2 regions of the Collinsella sp. AF05-9 genome follow, and region 1 is predicted to be linked to the other one. Evidence: riboswitches for the same ligand, from Rfam matches in the RefSeq annotation. Region 1 holds a riboswitch; the other holds the start of a gene.

The links. Region 1 has a riboswitch for thiamine pyrophosphate ahead of thiC (phosphomethylpyrimidine synthase ThiC). Riboswitches for the same ligand answer to the same signal wherever they lie in the genome.
Region 2: linked by a shared signal. The riboswitch ahead of thiM (hydroxyethylthiazole kinase) and the one ahead of thiC (phosphomethylpyrimidine synthase ThiC) in region 1 are both predicted to bind thiamine pyrophosphate.

The regions. Positions count from the first base shown of each region.
Region 1 is NZ_QSBB01000006.1:38,916-43,334, reverse strand. Features, by position in the region: gene DWV43_RS03270 (aminopeptidase) at 1-645, shown strand, start outside; gene DWV43_RS03265 (YaaA family protein) at 749-1,558, shown strand; gene DWV43_RS03260 (hypothetical protein) at 1,599-2,114, opposite strand; TPP riboswitch at 2,178-2,293, shown strand; gene thiC (phosphomethylpyrimidine synthase ThiC) at 2,286-3,620, shown strand; gene thiD (bifunctional hydroxymethylpyrimidine kinase/phosphomethylpyrimidine kinase) at 3,799-4,419, shown strand, end outside.
Region 2 is NZ_QSBB01000013.1:39,678-44,096, forward strand. Features, by position in the region: gene DWV43_RS05535 (patatin family protein) at 1-416, shown strand, start outside; gene DWV43_RS05540 (thiamine phosphate synthase) at 579-1,274, opposite strand; gene DWV43_RS05545 (thiamine-binding protein) at 1,271-1,612, opposite strand; gene thiM (hydroxyethylthiazole kinase) at 1,616-2,455, opposite strand; TPP riboswitch at 2,507-2,617, opposite strand; gene DWV43_RS05555 (HAD-IIB family hydrolase) at 2,781-3,689, shown strand; gene DWV43_RS05560 (LysR family transcriptional regulator) at 3,700-4,419, shown strand, end outside.

The sequences.
Region 1 (4,419 bases):
GGCCTCGACCGCTCCATGATTCTGGGCTATGGCCACGACGACCGTGTCTGCGCCTATCCGTCCATGCTCGCCCAGATCAACGTCGCCAACATGGAGCGCACGAGCATCACACTCATCGTCGACAAGGAGGAGATCGGTTCCGTGGGTGCCACCGGCATGACGAGCCGCTTCTTCGAGAACACCGTCGCCGAGATCATGACGCTCGCCGGCGAGGATAGCCCGCTGGCCCTGCGCCGCGCGCTCGCCCGCAGCCGCATGCTCTCCTCCGACGTGTCCGCCGGCTTCGACCCGGGCTACGCCGGCAAGTTCGAAACCAAGAACGCAGCCTTTATGGGTCGCGGCCTGTGCTTTAACAAGTACACGGGCAGCCGCGGCAAGGGCGGCTCTAACGACGCCGACGCCGAGTATGTGGCCCTCATCCGCGACATCATGGACGAGGCCGGCGTGGACTTCCAGACCTGCGAGCTCGGTCGCGTCAACGCGGGCGGCGGCGGCACCATCGCATACATCATGGCTAAGTACGGCATGAACGTCATCGACTCTGGCGTTGCCGTCCTGTCCATGCACGCCCTGTGGGAGGTCGCTAACAAGGCCGATATCTACGAGGCCTATCGCGGCTACAAGGCCTTCATCGAGCGCGCGTAACCAACCCTTCATCAGTTGCGGTGAAATACAGACTAAACTGGCCCATAAACGGCCAAAACAGACCGTATTCCACCGCAACTTCCTTTTTGGCAGAGGAGAGTCCATGCTGCAGGTCGTCATTTCGCCCGCCAAGCAGATGTGCGCGGCCCAAGATGCTTTTGAAGTCCTGGGCATTCCACCCTTTGCGCGCGAGACGGCTCGCCTCCACCGCGCACTGCTAGATATCGAGCGGAATGAAGGCAGCGACAGCCTGCAGGCGCTATGGAACGTGAGTGACAAACTGCTGGGGCCTTGCCTCAACACCCTGCATGAGTTCGGGCCCATCCTGAAAAACGGCGATCTCGACAATCCCGCACTCGCCTGTCACCTCTCCCCTGCCGTCATGTCCTACCACGGCATTCAATACCAGAGCATGGCGCCCGAGGTGATGGATTCCGCGCAGCTCGCATGGCTGCAAAGCCACCTGTGGATCCTCTCTGGCCTCTACGGGTGCGTTCGCCCCTTTCATGCCGTCGAACCATATCGGCTGGAGATGGGCGCGAAGCTCGCCGTTGACGATGCCCGAGACCTCTATGCGTTTTGGAGCGACAAGCTCGCGCGGGCTATCGCCCCGGCAGGCTCAAACACCACGATCGTCAACCTCGCCAGCGTAGAGTACGCCAAAGCCGTTCTGCCCCATCTCGCGGGCGACGCCACGGTCGTCACGTGTCTCTTTGGCGAAGGCATCCGCAACGGTAAGCCCATCCAGCGCTCGACCGCCAGCAAAAAGGCACGTGGTTCCATGGTGCGCTGGATGGCAGAAAACAAGCTCGAGGATGTAAGCGGGCTCACCGCGTTTGACGTTGGTTATCGTCACTTTCCCGAGCTTTCAAATAAGAACACTTTGGTCTTCCTGAACGAACAGACCTTGTAGGACCACCGCTACTTTTGAATGTGCTGCCTAGGCACGGCGTCTATTCCGCCAAGCCGTCGGCTTTGGCAACTTCGTTTGTCGAGCCATCTTGGTAGGTAATCTTAACGTGCTCTACCTCGGACACCGCAGCACCCGATGGGGGCTCCAAGCGCCATTCCGTCAGCGCGATATCCATAGTCGTAGGCACGTCGCCCTGATTCTTGAGCTTCACCGTCAGCGTTTTGAGCGCCGCATCATACGTCACGCGTTCGATTTCCTCACCAGGAATAGACCCACCGCTCAGCTGAAGCTGGACAAATCCATCGCGCGAATACCAATAGTCGCCCGGCGCGGCAACGGTATTGCCGCCCGTAACCTTCACTGTCATGATCGGCAGGGCATCGTCGGCCTCGAACTCCCATGCTGCGCCGCCGTGACCGCCAAACGTCCAGATACAAAAGGCAATCACCAGCACGGCAAGCACCGCAAAACCAATCGCGACAAGGCCATGGTGCGCACGGCTTTCCTCGGCCGATACATCCCATTGCGTCTCTCGATATAGATGCTTGTCTTCCATGTTCGCCTCCCCACAGGCACGCTCGTTATGCCAATCGTACCCATTCGAGCTATACTTGAGCCCATTACATAAACGGGGAGCTTGCAGGACAAGACGGCAGGCTGAGACTGGGCGCGCCCGCCCTGACCCGCAAACCTGATATGGGTAATGCCAACGAAGGGAGCCGTGCCAATGAGCACACAGACCGAGCCCAAGCTCGTCACGCAAATCGACTTCGCCCGCGCCGGGCAGATCACGCCGCAGATGAAGGAAGTCGCCGAGCGCGAGCATCGCGACCCCGAGTACATCCGCGAGCGCGTGGCCGACGGCCGCATCGCCATTCCCGCCAACATCGTGCATATCAAAAAGGGCATGCGCGCCTTTGGTGTCGGCGAGGGCCTGTCCACCAAGGTCAACGTCAACCTGGGCATCTCGGGCGACAAGGCCGATGCCGCCGAGGAATGGAAGAAGGTCAAGATCGCCGAGGACTTTGGCGCCGACGCCATCATGGACCTTTCCAACTCGGGCAAAACGCGCCAGTTCCGCCAGCAGCTCATCGACGAGACGCCGCTCATGGTGGGCACCGTCCCCATGTACGACGCCATCGGCTACATGGAAAAGCCGCTGGTCAAGCTGACCAAGGACGACCTGTTCGAGGTCGTGCGCGCGCACGCCGAGGATGGCGTGGACTTTATGACCATCCACTGCGGCATCAACAAGTCGGTCACCAAGACCTTTAAGGAGACCGGCCGCCTGATGAACATCGTCAGTCGCGGCGGCTCGCTACTGTTTGGCTGGATGGAGGTCACCGGCAACGAAAACCCCTTCTACGAGTACTTTGACGAGCTGCTCGAGATTTGCCACGAGTACGACGTGACGATTTCGCTCGGCGACTCCTGCCGCCCGGGCTGCCTCTACGACTCCAACGATGCCACCGAGACCGCTGAGATGATCGAGCTGGGCAAGCTGTGCAAGCGCGCTTGGGCCGCCGGCGTCCAGGTCATGGTCGAGGGCCCGGGTCACATGGCGCTCGACGAGATCGCCGCCAACATGAAACTGCAGAAGCGCCTGTGCCACAATGCCCCGTTCTATGTGCTCGGGCCGCTGGTGACCGATATCGGCGTGGGTTACGACCACATCACCGCTGCCATCGGCGGCGCCATCTCCGCCAGCTCCGGTGCCGACTTCCTGTGCTACGTGACGCCGGCCGAGCACCTGTGCCTGCCCAACGCCCAGGACGTGCTCGATGGCCTCATGGCCACTAAGATTGCCGCGCACGCCGCCGATATCGCCAAGAAGGTGCCGCACGCCCGCGACATGGACGACAAGATGGGCCAGGCACGCCGCAAGCTCGACTGGGATGCCATGTGGAAGTGTGCTCTCGACCCGGTCACCGGCAAGAAACGCTACGAAGAATCCCCCGCCGCCACCGAGGGCACCTGCACCATGTGCGGCAAGATGTGCGCCGTCCGCACCGTTAACAAGGTGTTCGAAGGCACGACGATCGACCTCGGCATGGAGGACTAACTCGTCACCGGAGCCACAATCGGTAACATGGTGTTCGTCAATTGTTGACGTGTGAACATTTGCTTACATTTGCGTAAAGATTGCATCGCCCGCCCGGGTTCGACATAGAGTCGGCCCGGGCATCTTTATAATGCTGGCTTAAAGACCCATTTGATTCCGACCGAACAAGGGAGCAAACATGGATCGCAGTAAGGTACCTGCCGTCCTGTCCATCGCAGGATCCGATTCCAGCGGTGGCGCCGGCATTCAGGCCGACATCAAGACCATCACGGCGCACCGCCTGTATGCCGAGACGGCCATCACCGCCATCACCGCACAAAACACGCTCGGTGTCACCGCCGTGCAGAATATCTCCCCTGATATCGTCGCTGCGCAGATCGACGCCGTATTTGACGATATCCGCCCCAGCGCCGTCAAGATCGGCATGGTTTCCTCTGCCGAGATTATCGAGGTTATCGCCGACCGCCTGAGCGCCTGGAACGCGACAAACGTGGTCGTCGACCCCGTCATGGTAGCCACCTCGGGCGCACGGCTGATTGCCGAAGATGCCGCCGAGGCGCTCACCCGCCGCCTGTTCCCGCTGGCGACCGTTATCACGCCCAACATTCCCGAGGCCATGGCCCTGCTTGACTACGAGGTCGACTCCGAGCGCACACAGCAAAATGCTGCCATGCTCCTCACCCGCCGCTTTGGTTGCGCATCCCTCGTTAAGGGTGGGCATCTTGTCAACGAGGCCAACGATGTATTGGCCGAACCCGCGCCACTCGATGACGAGGGCAACCATCTGGGCGATCCGCTC
Region 2 (4,419 bases), on a different contig from region 1:
TGGCGACGCGTCCTGTTGCCATCGAGGGTCGTAAGTACTTGGATGGCGGTGTTGCCGATTCCATTCCCAGCGCTTGGCTGTTTGCGCAGGGTTATGACCGCAACGTGGTGGTGCTGACGCAGCCGGCGGGCTTTGTAAAGCAGCCCAATAGCGTGATGCCTATGCTGCGTCGCGTGTATCGTCACTATCCGGAGTTTGTTGCGGCGCTTGAGCGTCGGCACGAGGTCTACAATGCCACGCTCGATGACCTGGCGCGTCGCGAAGCCGCTGGCGAGATCTTTGTGGTGCGGCCGAGCGAATCGGTGAAGGTGCCGTCGCTGTGCCGCGAGCCCGATGAACTCGAGCGCATCTACCAGATCGGCCGTCGCGATGCGGAGGCGACGTTGCCCGCGCTGGAAGCGTATCTGGCGGGGTAGGGACTACGCCGGAAACTGCATCCCGTAATCAGCGTTCAGACTGGGACGCAGTTTCCCGCTGGTCCTCTATGCGGAAAGCGCATCCCAGAATGGACGTCCAAACTGGGATGCGCTTTCCGCTATTGAAGATATGGGACTGCGGAGCAACTGCTCGGTCTAGGCTTATGCCTGCTGCCAGGTGTCGACGAGCTCCTTAGCTGCGGCGTGGGGGTCGTCGGCACTGCAGACGGCGCTCACCACGAAAAAGCCGTCGACGCCGGCTGCCTTGAGCTGCGGCAGGTCGGCTTTCTTGACGCCGCCGCCCACCACGATGGGCACGGGGCTTGCTGCATGGAGGGCAGCCAGGTCCTCAAAGCTCTTGGTGATGATGGAGCCATCTGCCGCACGTCCGCAGTCGCGCTTGGTTTCGGTCTCGTGGAGCGGGCCTACGCCCAGGTAATCGACCAGGCTCATGTCGGCGGTCTTGACGTACTCGAGCATCTCCTCGCAGCGGGCCGAAAGACCCACGATGGCATCGGGGCCCAAAAGTTTGCGGCAGACCTCGACGGGGATGTCGCTCTGGCCCACGTGCACGCCGTCGACGGCAATACCCTGCTCGCGTGCGGCAAGTACGCAGTCAAGGCGGTCGTCGATCAGCAGTGCGACCTGCCCGGTTTTGCCGGCCTGGGCGATGGCCTGCGCGGCATCGCCCGTCAGTGCGATGATCTCGCGGGCGCTTGCCACCTTGGAGCGCACCTGGATGCAGGTAAAGCCGGCGTCGAGCGCCTGAGCCACCACATCGCCCACGGGTCGCCCGAGGGTGTTTTCGGGGCCGAGTACCAGATAGGCAGAGATATCAAGGTTGTCGCGGATGCTCATCGTGCTTCCTCCTGCTTTTTGATTTGCGCTTCCATGCGTTCGAGTTTGCCGGTCATGGTGTCGGTAAATCCGGGTCGAATATCGGCTTTGAGCACGACTTCGGTGCGGATGCCCTTGCTCGCCAACACAAAGGTTGCGTCGCGTACGACCTGCATGACCTCGTCCCAGTCGCCCTCGATCTCGGTGAACATCGAGGTGGTGCGGTTGGGAAGGCCGCTCTCGCGAATGACGCGCACGACCTCGGCGACCTCGGCAGATAGCTCGTCGCCGGTGCCGCACGGGGCGATGGCCACGGCGACGAGTGTGTTCATGCCGGCAATGGTTGCGGGCTCGGACATGGCTTATGCCTCCTCGAGCTCGAGTTGGTTATCGGCAATGTTCTGGGCGGTCGCGCGGTAGAGCTCGTCGATAAAGGCGACCTTAAAGCTTGCCGGGGCATCGGCGACGGCGGCGGCACGCGTGCCGGCAACGTTGTAGACGCCCGTGCCGCAGATGGCCGCCGTAAACGGGTCGGCGGCGCAGGCATACACGGCCAGCACGCCGCCCTGCGAGCAACCGCAGCCGGTGATTTTGGACATGAGCGGGCTGCCGCCGTGGGACTTGGCCACGGTCGTGCCGTCGGTAATCAGGTCGACTTCGCCCGAGACCACAACGGCGCCGCCGGTGTAGCGGGCGAGCGCCACGGCGGCGCCGCGGGCGGCGTCTACCGTGTCGGTGGTATCGACACCGCGCACGCGACTCAGATCGGCCGCTTCGCCCTCAAGGCCCCACAGGCCGGCGAGCGCGATAATCTCGGAGGCATTGCCGCGCACGATGGCGGGTTTGTACTGCTTGAGTTCGCCTACCAGTTGGGTGCGCAGGCTGCCGATGCCCAGGCCCACCGGATCGAGCACCCAGGGCTTGCCGGCGTCGTGTGCCGCCTTGGCCGCGCGGGGAATCGTCTGCTCGTAGATGGGGAAGAGTGTGCCCATGTTCAGATAGATGGCGCCGCCGCCGGCAACGAGCGCCTCGCCCTCGTCGGGCAGATAGACCATGGCGGCCGATCCGCCCACGGCGAGCTGCGCGTTGGCGACAAAGTCAATCGTCACCGTGTTGGTGATGGAGCCCGCCATCGGATTGGTGGCGCGAATCTTCTCCACTGCCTTGACCACGTTTTGCTTGAGCTGTTTCGAATCGATCACTGCACATGCCTCCTTGGCATAGAAAAGGGGCGCTGTGCATAGACAGCGCCCCTAAAAAGGCGGCATGCTCCCTACGCCAGCATTAACTGACAGGTTCAAAGGATTGGGCCCCATGCCCTCTCAGCCTTGTGGTTTGCACCGCCGGCACTCCCGCATCGAATCTGTTGTTTCCTATACTAGCGCACCTGCCAAAAAGGGACAGGTTTATTTTGGCAGGTAACAACTGGGGCTTTGCGTTTTCCCAGATAAAACCTGCCAATATAAACCTGTCTCTTTTTGGCAGGTCGGTACAATAGACGGGATTAAGAATGACCGAGGGGGCCTTATGATTAAACTTGTGCTGACCGATATGGACGATACGCTGATTCCGGCCGGGCGCGACGGCGCCAGCGATTATGCCATCGAGGGCATTCATGCCATGCAGGCGGCGGGCCTGCACTTTGGCCCGGTTTCGGGCCGTCAACCGTCCGCGATGGGCTGGATGTTCCGCAATCGCGCCGAGTGCTTCTCGACCGGCGCGTTCTGCAACGGCCAGGTCATGTTTGTGGACGGCGAGGTGGTAGCCTCGCATGCGACTGACAACGCCGCCCTTATGCGCTTGACTGACTACTTGGAGCAAGAGACCGACGATACGTATCTGAAGGTCTACGGCCTGGGTGATGACTTTTGGGGCAACGATGCCTATTGTGTGACGAGCGACCCCGAGCGCGTGCGCCGCGCCATGGAGTCGGGCGGCAACGCATGGCTCAAGGGCGAAGAGGCCCCGTGCCGTCCTGTCGTCGATGACGCACCGGTGTTCAAGGCGAATATCTGGAGTGCTCGTTCGCGTGAGGAGCTCGCGGAGCTACGCGAGTGCGTTGCCGCCGAGGTGCCGGAACTCTCGCTCGTGTTTCCCAACAATCGTGTGCGCCTGTTCGACATTCTTCCAGCAGGTTGGGACAAGGGTTGCGCCGCGCTGGAGCTGGCGCGCGCTTTGGACCTGACGTCCGACGAGGTGGCCGTATTTGGCGATTCCGATAACGACCTGCCCATGATCGGTGCCGTCCCCAACTCCGTTGCGGTCGCCAATGCCAACGAGGCCGTCACGGTTGCTGCGCGCTGGCATATCGGCGCTGCGGCAGACGATGCGGTTGCCGGGGCTCTGCATCAGATTGCCGCCTGCGCCGCGACGGGGGAGATGCCGTCGTTTATGCGCCTGCCGGGTACTGCCGACGCGAATCTCACGAACAGCTAAGGAGACAGCCATGAAGCTCCAGCAGCTCAGATATGTCGTCAAAGTTGCCGAATGCGGCAGCATCACCGAGGCCTCGCGCCGGCTCTTTGTGTCGCAGCCTTCGATTACCGCATCGATCCGCGATCTCGAAAACGAGATGGGTGTGCACATCTTTGAGCGCACCAACAAGGGCGTCATTGTGTCCGAGGAAGGCGAGACCTTCTTGGGCTACGCGCGCCAGGTGCTCGACCAGGCCGACCTGCTCGAGGGCAAGTACAAGGGCGCGTCCGAGCAGGTGCCGCACTTTAGTGTGAGCTGCCAGCATTATTCCTTTGCCGTTAATGCGTTTGTCGACGTGATCCGTGAATTCGATGCCGCGCGCTATGACTTTACCCTGCGCGAGGAACAGACTCACGAGATTATCGAGGACGTCGCGCATATGAAAAGCGAACTGGGCATCCTGTATCTGTCGGAGCATAACCGCGAGGTTATCGAGCGCATGCTGGCGGCCAACGAGCTCGTGTTCGAAGGGCTCTTCTGCGCCACGCCGCACGTTTTTGTGTGTGCCGACCACCCGTTGGCTGACCGCTCCAGTGTGACGCTCGAAGACCTCGAGGACTACCCATTCTTGTCCTATGAGCAGGGCAGCTATAACTCGTTTTACTATTCCGAGGAGCTGACCTCGACCTTTGAGCGCCGCAAGAATATCCGCGTGCGCGACCGTGCGACGCTGTTCAACCTGGCCATGGGA